Regions from separate parts of the Salinicoccus sp. RF5 genome, predicted to be linked through region 1. Evidence: riboswitches for the same ligand, from Rfam matches in the RefSeq annotation. Region 1 holds a riboswitch; each other region holds the start of a gene.
What was found. Region 1 has a riboswitch for S-adenosylmethionine ahead of LLU09_RS08355 (Na+/H+ antiporter NhaC family protein). Riboswitches for the same ligand answer to the same signal wherever they lie in the genome.
Positions count from the first base shown of each region.

Region 2: another riboswitch for S-adenosylmethionine. It lies ahead of metK (methionine adenosyltransferase); the one in region 1 lies ahead of LLU09_RS08355 (Na+/H+ antiporter NhaC family protein).
Region 3: another riboswitch for S-adenosylmethionine. It lies ahead of LLU09_RS00135 (5-methyltetrahydropteroyltriglutamate--homocysteine S-methyltransferase); the one in region 1 lies ahead of LLU09_RS08355 (Na+/H+ antiporter NhaC family protein).
Region 4: another riboswitch for S-adenosylmethionine. It lies ahead of LLU09_RS11715 (O-acetylhomoserine aminocarboxypropyltransferase/cysteine synthase family protein); the one in region 1 lies ahead of LLU09_RS08355 (Na+/H+ antiporter NhaC family protein).

Region 1 is NZ_JAJGRC010000002.1:290,049-294,941, forward strand. Features, by position in the region: gene LLU09_RS08350 (amidohydrolase) at 1-1,053, shown strand, start outside; gene LLU09_RS08355 (Na+/H+ antiporter NhaC family protein) at 1,459-2,751, opposite strand; SAM riboswitch class I at 2,836-2,936, opposite strand; gene LLU09_RS08360 (thioredoxin domain-containing protein) at 3,101-3,613, shown strand; gene LLU09_RS08365 (NAD(P)/FAD-dependent oxidoreductase) at 3,767-4,786, opposite strand.
Region 2 is NZ_JAJGRC010000001.1:62,610-67,502, reverse strand. Features, by position in the region: gene LLU09_RS00500 (nuclease-related domain-containing protein) at 1-400, opposite strand, end outside; gene LLU09_RS00495 (hypothetical protein) at 718-909, shown strand; gene metK (methionine adenosyltransferase) at 959-2,152, opposite strand; SAM riboswitch class I at 2,243-2,348, opposite strand; gene pckA (phosphoenolpyruvate carboxykinase (ATP)) at 2,499-4,079, shown strand; gene ytkD (RNA deprotection pyrophosphohydrolase) at 4,133-4,594, opposite strand; gene yidD (membrane protein insertion efficiency factor YidD) at 4,671-4,893, shown strand, end outside.
Region 3 is NZ_JAJGRC010000001.1:3,348-8,240, forward strand. Features, by position in the region: gene LLU09_RS00130 (alpha/beta hydrolase family protein) at 1-1,069, shown strand, start outside; gene LLU09_RS00135 (5-methyltetrahydropteroyltriglutamate--homocysteine S-methyltransferase) at 1,103-2,203, opposite strand; SAM riboswitch class I at 2,289-2,385, opposite strand; gene LLU09_RS00140 (YgaP family membrane protein) at 2,451-2,699, opposite strand; gene LLU09_RS00145 (YceI family protein) at 3,018-3,548, shown strand; gene LLU09_RS00150 (HD domain-containing protein) at 3,865-4,515, shown strand; gene LLU09_RS00155 (DUF6176 family protein) at 4,490-4,893, shown strand, end outside.
Region 4 is NZ_JAJGRC010000004.1:170,826-175,718, forward strand. Features, by position in the region: gene LLU09_RS11705 (chorismate mutase) at 1-259, shown strand, start outside; gene LLU09_RS11710 (homoserine O-succinyltransferase) at 286-1,200, opposite strand; gene LLU09_RS11715 (O-acetylhomoserine aminocarboxypropyltransferase/cysteine synthase family protein) at 1,201-2,478, opposite strand; SAM riboswitch class I at 2,546-2,642, opposite strand; gene LLU09_RS11720 (hypothetical protein) at 2,731-2,997, shown strand; gene LLU09_RS11725 (alpha/beta hydrolase) at 2,994-3,737, shown strand; gene LLU09_RS11730 (YkvI family membrane protein) at 3,868-4,893, shown strand, end outside.

The sequences.
Region 1 (4,893 bases):
GAACTTGAAAAGATGGGGGACATTGAAATCTCCCAGCCGACGGAAACGAGCGTCCTCGGCATCATCAGGGGAGCGAAGCCGGGACGGAAGATCGGGCTCCGTGCAGACATCGATGCCCTCCAGATACAGGAGGAGAGGAGCGATATCGATTTCGTCTCCGAGAAGGAAGGTGTGATGCATGCATGCGGCCACGACGGACACGCAGCCATCCTGCTCGGTGCCGCCAAAGTGCTCGTGCAGAATATCGATGACCTTCACGGCGAAGTCTATCTGATCTTCCAGCATGCTGAGGAGGAACCGCCGGGCGGGGCGCAGGAAATGGTGGCTACCGGACTTTTTGATGATCTCGACTTCATCTATGGGCAGCACCTGTTCACGCCGATACCGACCGGCAAGATCGGCATCACGAACGGACCGATCACATCGAATTCCGACACATTCGACCTGAAAATCCAGGGACGGGGCGGACATGCCTCACAGCCCGAGAACTCGATCGACCCGATCGTCATCGGCGGTCAGATCATCAGCCAGTTCCAGACGATCATTTCACGGATTGCTTCACCGCTCGATTCCGCCGTCATCTCGACGACGAAATTCCATGCCGGCAGTGCGAAGAACATCATCCCGGACAACGCCATGCTCGAAGGCAGCGTGCGCACCATCAATGATGAGACACGGGAGATGGTCAGAGAGCGTATGGAAAAGGCGGTCAAAGGCGTCTGCGACATGTACGGGGCAACTTATGACTTTTCATTCAACTACGGCTATTCTGCTGTAGTGAATGAAGATGCTGTGACGGACAGGGTCAGAAGGATGGCGACAGAGGAATTTGGGGACAAGGTATTTGAGTATCCGCTCGCAATGGGCGGGGAAGACTTCGCCGCCTTCTCCCGCATCATACCGGCGACCTATGCCTGGATCGGTGCAGGCAACAAGGAGAAGGATATGGAATATCCACACCACCATCCGAAGTTCGGCATCGATGAAGACAGCTTCATCGACGGCGTGAAGATGATGGTCCTGACGGCATTTGAAATGACACAGCCTGAATAATTTTGGAATCAAACGAAAAATGACCTGGTCCTAAGAGGATCAGGTCATTTTTGATGGGGGAGTGTTTTTCGTCCAACTTGCCATCGTTTCGGCTGCGATGGTGAATTAACGGTTTAACTTGCCATCGTTTCGGCTGCGATGGTGAATTAGCGGTTTAACTTGCCATCGTTTCGGCTGCGATGGTGAATTAGCGGTTTAACTTGCCATCGTTTCGGCTGCGATGGTGAATTAGCGGTTTAACTTGCCATCGTTTCGGTTGCGATGGTGAATTAGCGGTTTAACTTGCCATCGTTTCGATTGCGATGGTGAATTAGCGGTTTAACTTGCCATCGTTTCGGTTGCGATGGTGAATTGGGAGCCTAACTCGCAGTCGGAAACGCTGCGACTGTGAATAGACGACATCCGTTACGCATTAAGTTTCCGTGGGAAACCAATGAGTATCGCGATGATGCCACAGATCAGGAGCATCGCGGGATAGATGGAATACGGAATCATGGCGACGGGTGAAATGGCTGCAAGGCCTGCCGCAGCGAGCATCTGTCCGCCGTAGGGGATGAGTCCCTGGAAGGCGGCGGCGAAGATATCGAGGATGCTCGCGGACTTCCTCCGGTCGACACCATATTCATCGGCAATGTCTTTGGCCAGGGGTCCCGTGATGATGATGGAAATCGTATTGTTGGCGGTGCTGAGATCTGTTGCACTGACGAGTGAAGCGATCCCGAACTCTGCACCTCTTCTGGAGCGGATCCTGCTCGTGATGAAGTGGAGCAGGTAGTCGATGCCGCCGTAATGCTGGATCAGTGCGATGAGTCCGCCGATCAGTATGGCGATGATGGAAATGTTCTGCATATTGCCGATACCTTCGCCGGCAGCAGTGACGAATGATGTGAATGTATAGGACCCGTCAAGGAAGCCGACGAGTCCGGCAAAGACAATGCCTCCGGAAAGGACGATCAATACATTGACCCCGAGCAGTGCGATTATCAGAACAGCGAGGTAGGGCAGTACTTTTAACAGGTTGTAGTCGAGATCCGTCGCGGGGGTCGTCGACTGTCCGGACGAGATGAACCAGAGTATGATGACTGTTGCGATGGCGCCCGGCAGCACAATGAAGAAATTCGTCTTGAACTTATCAGACATCTTGACCTCCTGGGACTGTGTGGAAACGATCGTCGTATCGGAAATGACCGACAGGTTGTCCCCAAACATGGCGCCGCCGATGACTGTGGCAAGTGCAAGGGCCAGTGAAAGATCCGTCTGTCCGGCTATGCCGATGGCGATGGGGGCAAGTGCTACGACAGTACCCGTTGAGGTCCCCATCGAAATGGAGATGAAGCAGCAGATGATGAACAGGCCGATCAGCAGCAGATTGCTCGGCAGGAGTGACAGGCCGAGATTGACTGTGGACTCCACAGCCCCCATATTCTCTGCGACCTGCGAGAATGCGCCGGCGAGTAGGAAGATGAGCACCATCAGCATGATGTTCTCCCGTCCGGCACCCTGGGTCACGATACCGATCTTCTCATTCAGACGGTCTTTCGGTTTTATCAGCATCGCTGCAACGATGGCGACGATGAGTGCAACGGTGATCGGCATCGCTTGGAAGTCCCGGGTGATGATGCCAGTACCGATGAACAGTGCGACAAAAATGAGCAGTGGGAGCAGTGCGAGTGGATTGCCCCGTGTATTATCCTTCATGGTGAACAGCCTCCAATGGTTTGATGATGGTCATGAGAAATAAAAAAGCCCACTTCATAGAAGAAGAGGGCAGGAATACATCTCTTCTTATCTTCAAGCAATTACGCTTCTGGAATTGGCACGGGCCGGCTAAGGCTGTTGCCGAGGCTTCAAAGGGCCAGTCCCTCCACCTCTCTGGATAAGAATCATCTCAATTTAATTTAAGACAAACTTTACCGCCTTTCGTCCACACTGTCAACAGGAAATATTTTGTTTATTCCAAACAATTCGGGTGATGACATGAATCTTCACATCGATTGCACCTTGCTCTATACTTGAATGGCAAAAATAAAATAGTGGAGGGGATACCATGAGTATGGAATATGCACCACCTTTAAGCTTTGGACGGGATGGGGCCAAAAAGCATGTTGAAGTTTTTCTGAACACCGCCTGTCCGTATTGCCACAACTTTTTTCTGGCTGCCCACGAAGCTGTGATGCCGCGTGTCGAATCGGGGGAAGTACGATACACCATAAAGCACTATGACAAACCGAAGGTGCGGCTGCTCCATGGTACGATAGCCAACCTTTTTCTGGACTATAACCAGCCCAATGAAGCATATGAAATCATGAAGTCCCTGTTCCTGACACAGAAGGAATGGGCGCATCTCGACAGCGGGGAAATCGAACAGATGATGGAGCAGGAGTATGGCTGCCAGGAGCAGAGGAGTACGATGAACTTGAGCCTCGATATTACAAAGGAGGCGCTGGAGCGTTCAATTCTGGTTGTGCCGACGGTCTTCATAAATGGCGAAAAATTCGAGTTCGACAGTATGAGTGAGCCGAGGAAAATATCTGAAAAGCTGGCATATATGCTGGATTGATGAGGGATGTATGTGTTGAAAGAAGCCCGGTCAAACTTACATTGAAGCTAGTGGAGGTACAATAAAAAGAGGCAGCTTTCGCTGCCATAAAGATGACGGTCTGCTCTGCCGGAATAACTGCGTCAAGCCCGACATGCGAGTTCTACTGACCTATCAGTGCATCTTCCGGATCAGAGCCTTGTTCTTTTCCTTGAAGATGTCATTGTGTGAGGAGACCATGCCATCTTCAGGGGCATCCGATTTGATGAATGTCTTCGCATGATTGGCTGCCTGGGCGGCTTCTGTGAAGCATCCGGCGATCAGCCGGACTTTGCCGTCATAGACGATCTGGTCACCACAGGCATAGATGCCGGGCACGGGTGTGTCCGCGACATCATGGGTCTTGATCATCTGATGGTCGTTGTACCTGATGTCGCCTTCAAGGGAGTTGAGGAATTCACAGTTTGATTCATAGCCGTGGCTGACAAGGACATCGTCGACATCGAGTGACAGACCATTATTGAGTTTGACCGAGGCGATGGCATCACCGGCATCGTTCGGATGGAGCATCTCTATTGCACACTGCGCGCACATCTGAATATTATCTTTCCGGTGAAGGGAGGCGATCATCGCTTCATGCCCCTTCATTTCTTCACTCCTGTAGACCATCGTGACCGAGGCAGCGACTTCCGAGAGTGCATCCGCCCAGTCGACCGCCGTATTGCCGGCGCCTGAGATGAGCACATTCCGGTCTTTGAAGCGTTCGAGCCTTTTGACGGTATAGTGAAGGTTCGTCAGTTCGTATGCTTCAGCGCCTTCGATCTTCAACCTGACTGGAGTGAAGATGCCGCGTCCGGAGGCGATGATCAGTGTCCGGCTGTAGAAGGATCCCCGGTCGGTTACGGTTTCGAAGTGGTCCGCGTGGCGGATGACCGATTGGCATGTCGTCGAGACATGGATTTCAGGGTGGAAGGTCTTTGCCTGGGTGATCATCTGTTGTTTGATATCCTCAGCCGGCTGAGGGGGGATGCCGCCGATGTCCCAAATTATCTTCTCGGGATATATATTGAGTTTTCCGCCAAGTTCCGAATGATGATCGATGAGCTGGACACTCATGCCGCGCAGCCCTGCATAGAAACTTGCATACAAACCTGCAGGCCCTCCGCCGATGATGAGTGTGTCAGAAATATTCATGGCCATTCCCCATTTCTATTGAAATTTCCCCTATTCTCGTTTATTATATAGTCAATGAGAATGATTATCAATATCGACAACTCAAATAAATCATAGCGGGGTAGAAA
Region 2 (4,893 bases), on a different contig from region 1:
ATGGCAGATAGACGTTGGACAGTATATACATGTCCGTTTCCCTGATCTTCTCATCACGTACAAGACGATCTTTCAATTGGATCAGAGAGAGGTCGGTCAGGTACTCCCCCTTGTCCACCGTGAACTGGCGCAGGCTGGAGAGCTTGTTGTTGAGCAGGGTCGTATCATTATGGTACTTTTCGTTCAGCGAAGATACTTCCTTCCTATACTCGAGACGCTGCTCTTCATTGTCGGATTCATACTTCTCTACGAGGCTTTCCTTTTCCTTGCCATACTCCTCTTTGAGCGCGTTGACCCTGTTTCTATACTTGAGGTAATAGACCAGGAAAGCGATGGCAATGGCAAGCAGCAGTACCGCCAGCGCAATGACGATTGGGTCAGTGAAAATTTCCGTATTCATAGCTCCTTCTCAATTCCCTTCCATATTATAATTTTGTCGTCTTGCCTAAGACTTTGTTCATTATACCAAAATAATATATGTTTACGGTCAAAAACAAATATTTTAATGAAAATCTATTTGCCATCTATCATATCCGTGTGAATCTACAATATGCATTATAATTCCCAGGCCTCCCGGCACTCGAAATTCAGTGCATATCGGCTCCTGATATGTTTTACTGCTAATACTCCGGGTAAGTATATATTAACTTGCCGGGCAGAGAGAGAAACTGGCAGGCAATCCAACATGCAGACTATTAGAAATCAGGAGGGTTTATCATGGAACTCAGAAAGTATCTAATGGCCGGCGGTTTTGCTTCAGTTCTCGTACTGGGCGCATGCGGCGGTGACTCTGCCGAAGAGGACACGATGGAAGAAGAAACCACCACTGAAGAAACAACAATGGAAGAAGAAACGATGGAAGAAACCACGATGGAAGATGAAGTCACGACAGAACAAGATACAGAGTAGCAGATCATGCATAAAAAGGCTCCGGAATATTCCGGAGCCTTTTTTGTGTCTAGTTCACTTTTATAGCCGAGAGCTCCTCTTTGAGCTGCGCTGCCTTATCCAGCTTTTCCCACGGGAAATCCTGGTCTTCACGGCCAAAGTGTCCGTAGCTCGCCGTATTCTTGTAAATCGGACGGCGCAGGTCGAGCATCTCTATGATGCCGTCCGGTGAAAGGTTGAAGAGCCTTCTGATGACCGTGACGATGTCCGCCTCGCTGTAGGAGGAGGTGCCGAATGTATCCACGGATATTGAAACGGGTTCGCTGACCCCGATGGCATATGCCAGCTGGATTTCGCATTTCGAAGCAATGCCTGCAGCCACGATGTTCTTGGCGATGTACCGTGCTGCATAGGCTGCAGAGCGGTCAACCTTGGTCGGGTCCTTGCCGCTGAAGGCTCCCCCGCCGTGGCGTGCGTAGCCGCCGTAGGTATCCACGATGATCTTCCTTCCAGTCAGTCCGGCGTCGCCCTGCGGGCCGCCGATGACGAAGCGCCCTGTCGGATTGATGATATATTTCGTTTCTTCATCAAGCAGTTCAGCCGGAACGACCTCACGGATGACGTGTTCGATCAGATCACGCTGGATCGTCTCCTTCTCCACCTCTTCATGGTGCTGCGTCGAGATGACGATCGTATCCACCCGCTTGACCTCGTCATTCTCGTCATATTCGACGGTGACCTGCGTCTTGCCGTCCGGCCTCAGGTAGTCGATGATATTCTCCTTGCGCGCTTCAGTGAGGCGCCTTGAAAGCTTGTGCGCAAGGGCGATCGGCAGAGGCATCAGCTCTTCAGTCTCATCACACGCAAAGCCGAACATCAGACCCTGGTCCCCTGCTCCGGTGGAGACCGCCTCGGTCTCCCGCGTCTCAACTGCGTTGTTCACCCCCTGGGCGATATCCGAGGACTGCTCATCTATGCCCGTCAGGACTGACATCGTCTTATAGTCGTAGCCGTATTTGGCAAGGACATAACCGATATCCTTCACCGTCTCCCGCACTATCTTCGGGATGTCGACATAGGTGTTTGTGCTTATTTCTCCAACGATCAGTGCCATGCCGGTATTCACTACAGTTTCACAGGCGACCCGGGCATGCGGATCCCCCTTCAGTATTTCGTCCAGTATTGCATCGGATATCTGATCTGCGATCTTATCCGGATGACCTTCCGTTACGGATTCGGAAGTGAAAAGTCTACGCTCTGCCATTAATTAAATCTCCTTTATGATTATTAGCTATCTCCCAGTAGCAAAAAATAAAGCCTTTTCCCAATAATACGAGAAAAGGCTCCGCTCTTCCCCTTATCGATCAGAATAACTTCTGCATCCTTTAGCACCTTTCTTTGTTGAAAAGAGGTTGCTGGGTTTCGTCGGGTATGTTCCCTCCACCGGCTCTTGATAAGAGATAACTTAACATATAATATACTAGATGATGGGTTTCAAATCAAGGTAATATTATTTTACAATTATTATGTCACATTAATTATCAATGTGTTATACTAATTCGTGAAAGTACCAATTACTTTGTATACTACATAAAACGGGGGCAATAATTATGGTAAACCATTCCGAAAGCATTCAAAATCTGGTGGCTAAGGATACTTCGCATGTCCAGCTTTCCACTGCTCAGCTTGTTGAAAAGTCTTTGAAAAGGGGAGAAGGCAGATTGACGGAGACGGGTGCGCTCCGTGCTGAAACCGGAAAATATACCGGACGCAGCCCAAAGGACCGCTTCATCGTCGAAGATGGCACCTCAAAGGACAAGGTAGACTGGGGTGAGGTCAACCAGCCCATCTCCGAAGAAGTCTTCGACAACCTGTTCACGAAGGTCATCGACTACCTGGGACAGAAGGAGGAAGTCTTCGTCTTCAACGGCTATGCCGGTGCTGACGAGAAGACGCGCCTCAACCTCAGCGTGGTGACCGAGTTCAGCTGGCACAGCATGTTCGCACGCACGATGTTCATCCGTCCGGAAACGAAGGAAGAAGCCCTCGGCATGGATGCGCAGTTCACGATCGTTTCTGCACCGACCTTCAAGGCCGACCCGGAAACCGACGGCACGAAGTCGGAAGCATTCGTCATCGTATCCCTCGAGAAGGGCATCATCCTGATCGGCGGTACGGAGTATGCGGGAGAAATGAAGAAGTCCATCTTCTCCATCATGAACTACCTGCTGCCAGAACAGGGTGTAATGAGCATGCACTGCTCCGCCAACGTAGGGGAAAACAAGGACGTTGCCCTGTTCTTCGGCCTCTCCGGCACGGGCAAGACGACATTGTCTGCAGATGCACAGCGCGAACTCATAGGCGATGATGAGCATGGCTGGAATGAAGACGGTGTATTCAACATCGAAGGCGGCTGCTACGCGAAGACGATCAACCTCTCCCCCGAGAAGGAGCCTGAAATCTTCAAGGCGATCAAGTTCGGCTCCGTTCTGGAGAACGTCGCTCTCGACGATGAAGGAAAGCCGGACTATGATGATGGCTCCCTGACGGAAAATACACGTGCCGCCTACCCGCTTGATCACATCGATAATGCACGCATTCCATCCGTCGCCGGACATCCGAATACGATCATCTTCCTGACGGCAGATGCATTCGGTGTGCTGCCGCCAATCTCCAAGCTGACCAGGGAGCAGGCAATGTACCACTTCCTGAGCGGCTTCACTTCAAAGCTTGCCGGGACGGAACGCGGCATCACGACACCACAGCCTGTATTCTCGACATGCTTCGGTTCACCATTCCTGCCGCTGCATGCCAAGACATATGCAGATATGCTCGGTGGCCTGATCGACAAGCATAATGTGGATGTATACCTCGTCAACACCGGCTGGAGCGGCGGCGAATACGGTGTCGGCAAACGCATGGACCTCAAGTACACACGGTCCATGGTAAGACGTGCCATCAGCGGAGAACTCGCCCTCAATGCATTCGAGGAGGACACCGCATTCGGCCTCAGCATCCCGACTTCAGTTGCCGGTGTGCCGAAGGAAATACTGAACCCACGCAATACATGGGTGTCCGAGGAAGCCTACGATGAGAAGGCCCTTAAGCTCAAGGAAGCATTCATCGAAAACTTCAAGAAGTTCGGTACCGAATCCGAAGACATCGCCAAAAAGGGCGGATTCAGCCTATAACGGAATAAAATTTCAAGGGAGCCGGACATCAGTGATACTGATGTCCGGCTCCCTTATTTGAATTGGCCTTCATTCCGGCTCTTCTGATACAGATAGTCGATGCATGGATCATCAAGGAGGAAGCTCCGGCGCTCCTCGGGTATGTCTTCGACCGCCTTGTACAGTACCGGCCCATATGTCTCCATATATTCGCATTTGAAGAACATGTCCGCCACTTCAGCAAGATAGACCCCTTTAACGAAAGGCCTGACTTCATCATGGACGGTATAGACTCCGATGAACTGCATATTTCCGATGCTTGCGCCCGTCTCTTCGAAGACTTCCCTGTGCACCGCTTCCTCAGCACTCTCCCCGGACTCTATCTTTCCACCCGGGAATTCTATGCCCCGCACCTTGTGGTCGGTGAAGAGATATTTGCCGTCCATCATGCAGATGGCAAGGATATGATCCATGTCGTTTGTATATTCGAATTCGAGCGTCACTTTTCGGCCGCTCTGGTCTTTAAATTCAAGCATCGCATCATCTCCAAATTTGCTTAAATCCAGTGTACCCTATATCATTATGCTTATAAATGCTATAGGGTGATAAATAATGAAAACAGTGGTTTTATATATGATGCGGTTCTACCAGAAGGCCATCTCCCCCATGTTTCCGCCGAGCTGCCGCTTCTACCCGACATGCTCCAACTACGGGATTGAAGCCGTGCAGGAACACGGGCCATTCAAGGGCAGCTTCATGGCCGTCAAGCGCATCCTCAAGTGCCATCCCTTCCATCCGGGAGGATATGACCCCGTCCCGCTGAATCCGAAGAACT
Region 3 (4,893 bases), on a different contig from region 1:
GCGGCTCACTGCATTCGAATGGGACGTTGAACATTTCAAAGTATCCGTAGACAAGACGGAAGCGATTCTTTCGTGCAATGAGAATGGACAATCCGTACTCTATCGGATGGATCTTGAAACATCGTCGACCGAGAAACTGGGGGTCATAGGCGATGGCGTCGTGCATTCTTTGGCCTACGGAGAAGGGCGGGAGCTGTTCCTGATCCATTCCTCGGTCGACCAGCCGCATCGAATATGCCGGCATTCACTTGAAACCGGTGAGATGGAAACTGTGCTCGGAAACACTGATCAGGTGTCGGAAGTTTCGTGGCGCTTATCATCCTATCATTCATTCGACGATCTGGAAGTGCCATATTTCATATATGAGACGGACCAGGAAGGGAAGAAGACTGTCATCCATATACATGGAGGTCCGGAATCGCAGGCCAGGCCGGAATTCAATGCGCTCTATTACCAGCTGAACAGGGCAGGTTACCAGGTCGTTGTGCCGAATATCAGGGGCAGCAAAGGCTATGGACGCAGCTATCTTGAAGCTGATGACAAGGAGAAGCGCCTGGATGCGATGAAGGATGTTATCGAACTGAGGCGTCATCTGGTGGAGGATGGAAGGGCTGAAGACTCCCGCATCTCGGTGATGGGCAGGAGCTATGGCGGGCTGATGACGCTTCTTCTGGTTACCCATCATCCCGAATTTTGGGCCTCTGCAGTAGATATCGTCGGCATCTCGCACCTCAGGACCTTCCTCGAACATACACCGCCGTGGAGAAGGGCGCTGCGTGCTGCAGAATACGGCTCGATAGAAGAATCAGGTGCGTTTCTGGACGACATCTCGCCCCTCTCGAGAAGTAAGGATATATCGGTGCCGCTGATGGTCTTCCACAGCCACCATGACGCCCGTGTCCCATACAGCGAATCGGTCCAGATGGTGGAGGCGATGAAGGAGAACGGACAGTATGTCGGGTTCACGGCATATGAAAATGAAGGGCATACCTACATGCATCAGGAGAACATCGATGACATGAACAGTAAGATACTCGAATTCTTCAACCGGACATTACAGCATCCATAAAAATAAGGCCTCAACGGGGCCTTATTTCTATTCTTACAGAAGTTTCTCTGCAAGCGATACGATATATTCAAGTTTCTTCCACTGGGCTTCTTCAGTAAGTTCATTGCCGTGGTGTGTAGAGGCGAAGCCGCATTGGGGACTCAGACAGAGCTGATCTTTGGAAACATATTTCGATGCTTCCGCAACCCGTTCCCTGATCACATCTTCATCCTCGAGCTCACCATGCTTTGAGGTGAACAGTCCAAGGACAACCCGCGGACCTTCTTTAGGAATGTAGGAGAGCGGTTCGAAGTCTCCGGAACGGTCATCGTCATATTCGAGGAAGAATCCGTCAACCTTCTCCTTGGCAAAGAGCACGGGGGCGATTTTGGCGTAGCTGCCCTCGAATGCCCATTTCGACCTGTAGTTCCCGCGGCAGAGATGTGTGGTGATGACCATGTCCTCAGGTTTCTGTTCGAGTACGCCGTTGAGCACCCTCAGTGCCAGATGAATCAGGGATTCCCTGTCATAGCCGCTGTCATTGAATGGAATCTCCGGCGCATTGAGCCCCGCAATGTATACATCATCGAACTGGAGGTAGCGGCACCCTGCATCATAGAACGCCTGTACCGTATCCTGATAGGCCTTGATGACATCCTTGGCATATGTTTCGACATCGGGATATATATCCTGGTTCCGGATGCCGGCATTGAACATCTGGTTCGGGCTTGGAATCGTCTGTTTAGGCACCGCCCGGTCGCCGACGATCTCCTTGAATTCGATGAAGTCCTTTATATGCGGGTGCTCTTTATTGAATGCGATTTTCCCTGTAACGCGTACATCATACCGCTCGGTCTCGATGCCGTCGAACTGGAACCCGGTATCTGGGACGTAGCCTTCCACGCCATCCAGGTGTTCAAGGAAATCGGTATGCCAGAAGCGCCTTCTGAATTCGCCGTCGGTGACCGCCTTGAGGCCCACTTCAATCTGCTTGTCGACCACTTTCCTGATCTCTTCGGTCTCGATCTCCCTCAGCTGTTCATAGGAGATTCTATCCTCCTGATGGTCCTTGCGCGCCCTATGTATGCTGTCGGGCCGCAGCAGGCTCCCCACGTGATCCGCCCTGAATGGTGCTTCGACTGCCGTTTTCGTCATGCTGATCCCTCTTTCCAATAATATTAATATAATAAAATCCCCAATTGTCCGAAGTGGATAAATTGGGGATGATCATCATCCATTCATCTCATCTTCGAGCAGTGCTCCTGGAATTAGCACGGTACCTGGGGTCCGCTGCTGAGGTTTCGTTGGGCCAGTCCCTCCGCCTCTCTCGATAAGAGTTCGATTATTATATTAAATAATACTTTAAAGTATAAAGAATTTTCTGTCAAGTGTACTCTTGATGTCATTCGAGGAGGTCTTCAAGCGCATTTTTCTCCTGGTTTATTTCCCCCGGCGTCCTGATGCCGAGACGGCGTATTACTGATAGGGACGGGCACCACCCCTGGATTGCATGCTGGAGCAGGAACGAACCGACGATTCCGGGAAGCAGATTCCACTTTCTGCTGACGGAGGCACCCAATATGCTGCCGATGATGACCAGGGTGCTGGCGTTCGCCTCCAGGACCCGTTCAGTGTTCCACTCCCTCTCCAATGCATCAATACGTTCTCTGATATCCTTTTCGTCTTTTGCCCGATAATGATCGATGCTGCGCTGAATGTCATCCTGTATCTCCCTATTGATATGTTCCGGTGTATGGTTATGGACCCTTCCGTCGTTGCCGCAACTATTGCCATTGAAGTTCCTCCTCTGACCATATTTGCAATTACTTCATTATTTCCCATAGAAGATGAAACGAAACAAATCCTCATCATTTATATATATTTAATAATTAACTTGCTTAAAGTAAGTAAGTGATGTAAAATATAATTATCTTGAATTAGAGATAATAATTATTGGAGGTTTTTGACGATGACAACGTTCGTAACAGATCCAGCCCACTCTGAAGTGGGATTCCAGGTAAAGCACATGATGGTATCAAAGGTGAAGGGGCACTTCGAAGATTTTCATTTTGAAGTAAAAACGAATAGTCTCGAAACTTTCGAGGACGCTGAAGTCCATGCAGAAATAGATGTAAACAGCATAAGCACCAAAAATGAAGACCGGGACGCACATTTGAAATCAGAGGATTTCTTCAATGTGGAAAAGAATCCGAAAATCACGTTCAAATCGAGTAATGTCAATAAGTCCGGGGATACTGTATCGGTGACAGGTGAGACGACGATGAACGGCATCACGAAGGAAATGACAATCGACCTCCAGTACAATGGCAAGGGGACAAACCCCTGGGGACAGGAAGTCCACGGCTTCGAAACCGAGTTCACGATCAACCGTGAAGCATTCGGACTGACATGGAACCAGCAGCTGGAAACAGGCGGTGTACTGGTGAGCAAGGATGTAAAGGCACAGCTGGAGCTCCAGTTCTCCGAAAAAAGTGAATAGGCATAGAAGATGAAGATATTTCTTGCAGACCGGTCTGAAGCCAACTATTGGCTCCAGACCGGTTTTTCATAGTGCGGAGGTCTATAGTGTAGTTTATTAAAAATAGAGGCATTGCTATAATTTATTGGAATATATAAAGAAGATGAACCATGCTTCCCATTATCGTAATATGGCTGATGCATATCAAAACGGGAGACGATGCTTTTGGCATGGATCCCGTTTTTTTATGGAACAACCGGACACCGCAATCATGATATAATAGCCGGTGAATGAACCAGTGCAGGTTCCAGCATGAAATTTAAAAGGAGTATGGATTATGGATCACCACAGCATCATCGAAGACGCAAAGGCACGGGTATATGAATTCCACGATTCGGACAGTACGGGACATGACTATTGGCACGTCATGCGTGTATATAATAACGCACGCATGCTCCAGGCAGAAGAGGGGGGAGACCGATTCATCATAGAGGTCGCAGCCCTTTTCCATGACATGATCGACTATAAGCTGACTGATGATGAATATGCACAGATTGAAGTGATAAAGACATTCCTCGAAGCGCGCGGAGTCGGGGCAGATGTGATCGAACGCATCATCCACGCCATGCAGGCGGTTTCCTACAAGGGCGGGAACAATACCGTCGAAGTCGCTACCGTGGAGGATGCGATCGTGCAGGACGCCGACCGTCTTGATGCACTCGGTGCAGTCGGTATTGCACGCACTTTCATATATGGGGGGAATAAGCGGCACGCGCTCTATGACCCGGACCGGACTGCACGCGAGGAACTGACTTTCGAACTATACAGCAAGGAAGACAATACCATGATCAACCATTTCTATGAAAAGCTGCTCAGGCTGAAGGATCTGATGCATACGGATGCTGCCAAAAATGTGGCGGAAGCGCGCCATCAGTTCATGGAAGTGTATCTGGAGCAGTTTTATGAAGAATGGGAAGGCAGGCGGTGACCTGCCGATCAAAGCAATGACAGGGGGAAGACATGTGAGAGTAGAACTGACCAAATTCAAGGTGAAGGCAAATAAAAGCCATAAAGTAGATGAATGGATGAAGTATATAGAGGAGAACATGGAGGATGCGCTACTTACACTCGAGGGCGAGAAGATGTACGTAGAGACGATATTCAGGGAACAGGAAGGCAACCATGAATACCTCTACTGGTACAGTGTGCAGGAGAGTGATATGGAGGATGATGAGGATCTCAAGATCAACCAGCAGCTGGTCGATTTCTTTGACGAGTGCATCGATAAGACTTTCCAGCCGCTCGACCTTGATGCATCCGTCGTGATGATGCCGAAGCGCATCAGAAATGCCATGTTCAACAGTGG
Region 4 (4,893 bases), on a different contig from region 1:
CGAGCTGGATGCAGAACTGATTGCGATATTTGAAGCAAGAATGGAAGTTGCAGGCCGTATTGCAGAATACAAGATGGAAAATGACATTCCCGTATTTGATGAAGCGCGGGAAGAGCAGGTCATTTGTAAAAATGTAGGAAGATTACAGGATCAGAGCTTGGAGGTTTATGCCGCTTCATTTTTCAGCCACCTCATGGCACTCTCCAGAAAGCGGCAACATGAAAACCTGAAGAATTACCCACTCTCCCATAAACTATAAAAAATAGCCTGCGATCCTATCGCAGGCTATTTTAATTCTGTCAGGTCATAGTAGGTATTCTGATAAGTTTCGTTGATCCAGTTGCTGAAAAGGAGATGGCCATGGCTTTTCCAGCTGAATATTGGAGCCGCCGTCGGATTGTCTTCAGGGAAGTAGTTGTGTGGGATGGCAATCTCACGGCCGCTGGCCAGATCGCGGTCATATTCATTCTTTAGTGTATCCCTTTCATATTCCAGATGGCCAAATATGAACAGATCCCGCTGATCCTCTGTACTCAGGATGTCCGGGCCGAATTGCGGATGTGAGGTGAGGACTTTCAATTCCTCAGTGCCATCTATCGCATCCATATCTACCTGGGTGTGACGTGACTGGGGCACCTGATACACATCATCAAACCCTCTGAGAAGGGGATGGGTCGGCATCAGGTTATTATAGTCGAAGACGCCGAACAACTTGGTGGGCAAAATTGATTTCTGTATGCCAAAGTAGTGGTTCAAGGCGAATTGGGCGCCCCAACAGATGAAGAACCTGGAGAAGACGTGGGTTCTTGACCACTCGATGATGTCACGCAGTTCTTCGATGTAATCGACTTGATCAAAATCGAGCTTCTCCACTGGTGCACCTGTGACGATCATGCCATCATAACGCCGATTGCGCACTTCGTCCAAGTTGTGGTAGTACTTCTGAAGGTGGCTGGTCGGCGTATTTTTGCTGTGGTGTGTGGTCATATACATAAAATCGATATCTATCTGCAACGGTGTATTGCCCAGAAGGCGCAAAAGATGAAGTTCCGTTTCCTCTTTTTTAGGCATCAGGTTCAAAATCAACATACGCAGCGGACGTATATCCTGTGTATGCGCACGGGTCGCTTCTATTGTATATACATTTTCTTTATGGAGGCGCTCCCGTACCGGGAGGCCTTCAATGATTTTTATAGGCATCTAAATCGCATCCAGACCTTTTTTTAGATCGTCTATGATGTCATCCACATGCTCCAATCCGACAGACAGACGGATCATTTCCGGTCTTACCCCCCCTGCCAACTGCTCATCTTCCTTAAGCTGGGAATGGGTGGTGGAAGCGGGATGGATGACGAGTGACTTGGCATCCCCGACATTCGCAAGCAGTGAGAAGAGTTCGAGGGATTCTATGAACGTCTTTCCGGCTTCATATCCGCCTTTGACACCGAATGTAAATATGGAAGAAGCACCTTTCGGCAGGTATTTCTTCTGGAGCTCATGATACTCGCTGGATTCGAGGCCAGCATAGTCGACCCATTCCACTTTATCGTGGTTTTCCAGGAATTCTGCAACGGCCTTTGCATTCTCCACGTGCCTTTCCATCCGGAGTGACAATGTTTCGATTCCTTGTGTGAGCAGGAATGCATTGAATGGAGAAAGTGCAGCTCCGGTATCCCTGAGCAGGGTAGTACGGATCTTGAATGCATAGGCAGCAGGTCCGAACGCATCAGTGAAGACAAGGTCATGATAGGACGCATCCGGCTCCGTCAGTCCAGGGAATTTTCCGTTATCCCAGTTGAAGTTTCCGCCATCAACGATTACGCCCCCGATGGAAGTGCCATGGCCGCCAAGGAATTTTGTGGCCGAATGGACGACTACGTGTGCGCCGTGCTCGATTGGACGGCAGAGGTACGGAGTGGCGAATGTGTTATCCACGATAAGTGGTATACCATTATCCTCTGCGATTTTCGCTAATGCCTCCAAATCTTCCACGTTGCCTTCCGGATTGCCGATGGTCTCTACAAAGATCGCTTTAGTGTTTTCCTTGATTTCACGTGAAACGTTCTCAGGATCTTTCGCATCGACAAGACTGGTCTCGATACCGAACTTTTTGAATGTATGGGTGAACAGTGTGTGAGTTCCCCCATACAGGCTGGCGGAGGAGACGATGTGATCTCCGGCGTTTGCTATAACCTGTATGGCGTATGTAATGGCAGCCATGCCGGATGCAACGCCAAGGCCGGCAACTCCACCTTCGAGTTCTGCAACACGCGTCTCCAAAGCGGCAGTCGTTGGATTCATGATACGGGTATAGATGTTGCCTACATCTTGCAGGCCGAATAGTTCTGCAGCATGCTTAGTATCGTCGAATACATAGGAAGTCGTCTGATAGATGGGAAGCGCGCGTGAATTTGTGGTAGGGTCCACTTCTTGTCCGGCATGAAGCTGTTTAGTTTCGAAGCGATGATTCTCTGTCATTGTTTCATTCCTCCAGTAATATATTATAAAAAAGAGCCTGCCCAAAGATTAAGGGAGACTCTCGAGTCACTCATCTTTCAGGAACGTACCTGTTGGATTTAGCACCTTACTTAAAAGGTTGCCGGGCTTCGCAGGGCCAATCCCTCCACCACTCTGGATAAGCAAATATTTGATTAGAGACTATGTTACTATAATGGAGGACAATTTGTCAAACACTTTTAAAAATTTAAATAATGGAGAGGAGGAGAGGATATGATCGATTTCCTGGTCATCATTCTGATGGTCATAGCTCTTGTGCTTTTCGTTTTGAGCCGTCATCAATTGGACAGGACCAAAAAAAGCATGTCTGAACATAATTACATTGAAGAATTGTATAGCCGGGTTTCAAAAGCGCATGGGGCGGGGAAGACGAAAGAGGAGATAATTACAATGATGAAGAAGGACTATAGGCTCGATGAGGATGAAGCGGAATACATATATCATCGGACACCAGATATCCAGAAGGAGGATAAATCATGAAAATCGTAAAGCCTGAAGCGTTGAACTATGGAAGTGGCCCCAGGGCAGTCATGCTGCTCCATTCCTTCACCGGAACGGTCAGGGACATGAAGCCGTTGGCCCAGCACCTTGAGCAGCACGAATATACCGTCCATGTACCAAGCTTCGAGGGACATGGCATGGGACCGGAGGCACTTGTACAGAGCAGCCCTGAAGATTGGTGGAAAAATGTATTGGATGGATATGATCAGCTCAAGGATCAAGGGCATGAAAGCATAGCAGTCGGCGGTGTTTCCCTGGGCGGTGTGCTCGCCCTCAGGGCAGCCGAGGAACTCGACAGCATCAATGGCATTGTGGCCATGTCTGTGCCCCAGGGCAGAGATGTTGGGGATATAAACAGAAGAGTCCTGAACTATACGAAGAACTTCCTGAAGTTTACTGGAGAAGATGATGAAAAGATCATGGAGAGGGTCCAGTACTACAAGGACAATCCGATGGAAAGTCTGGATGACTTCCGGAAGCTGATCGACGAAGTACATGGGAATCTTGGAGATATTGGTGTTCCGGCAGCAGTCAAGTATGGAGGGAAGGATGCGGAAGCATACATGGACAGTGCGAAACATATATATGATGGCATTAGCCATAATGAAAAGACATTGCAGTCCTATGCGGACACCGGCCACCTGATGACGAGGGGCGGAGATCAGCAAGCGCTTTTTGAGGATACCCGGAAGTTCTTCGATTCGCTCGACTGGCAGTGACGAAGATAAAATGATGGGAGAAGGTCTTTCTTCATTTGCCAACCTTCTTCAATAAGTTTAATATGAAGTTATTGTTTTTAAAATATTAAGATAATTCGGAGTGGTCAAATTGCAGAATTTCAGACAAGCCTTGAAGATAGGCTTTGCCTATACAGGTGTAGTAGTTGGAGCGGGGTTCTCCACCGGACAGGAGATACTCCAGTTTTTCACAAATAATGGTGCAGTGAGCATCTTTGCGATATTATTGTCAGGTCTTTTGATACTTTTTACTGGTAAATGGACAGCGGATGTCGGTTTCGACATCAAGGCGGAGTCCCATGTGGATTCCCTCCTGAACATGTTCGGGAATATATTCGGACGGATCATCGACATTGTGCTTGCGTTCTTCCTGTATGGAGTAGCCGTCATCATGTTTGCCGGCGCAGGCTCGACCTTCTATGAAAGTTTTGGTGTAGCACCATGGATCGGGTCGCTCATACTGATTATCGGCGTCTATATCACATTGAATATGGGCTTCAACCGGATTGTCCTGGCTCTCGGAGCCATCACGCCGTACTTGCTTGCACTTGTGGTGATCATTGCTGTCGTCAATTTCCTGAGTCCAGCTGTATCACTTGGTGAAGTGGATCAACATGCCCAACCTTCTGAAACGACGTTCGGGCCGTGGTGGTGGGATGCCATTACATATAGCGGCTTTACGATTGCGGTAGCCTTCAGCTTCCTTACGATGATGGGTTCTGATTCAAGTTCAAGGAAAGTAGCTGGCTGGGGCGGCATGATAGGGAGCATCATCATCATTCTGCTCATGTTCCTCATTAATAATGGCCTGTTGGCCCGTATGGACCAGGTGAATGAATTTGAACTGCCGATGCTGCTTCTGGCCAACGAAATCCATCCGATACTCGGCTTCCTGCTCTCGATAGCGATGCTGCTTGTCATCTACAATACAGCTGTCGGCATGCTGTACCCGTTTCTTGTCAGGTTCAGCCAGCCGAAGAGCCGTCGCTACAATATCCTGCTGCCGAGTGCGCTGGTTCTCGGCTACTTCCTCAGCTTCGTAGGTTTTGCCGACCTTGTGGGGACTGTCTATCCGGTGATGGGCTATGTGGGATTACTGCTCGGTTTGGCGATGTTCTTCAAATGGATCAAACTTATG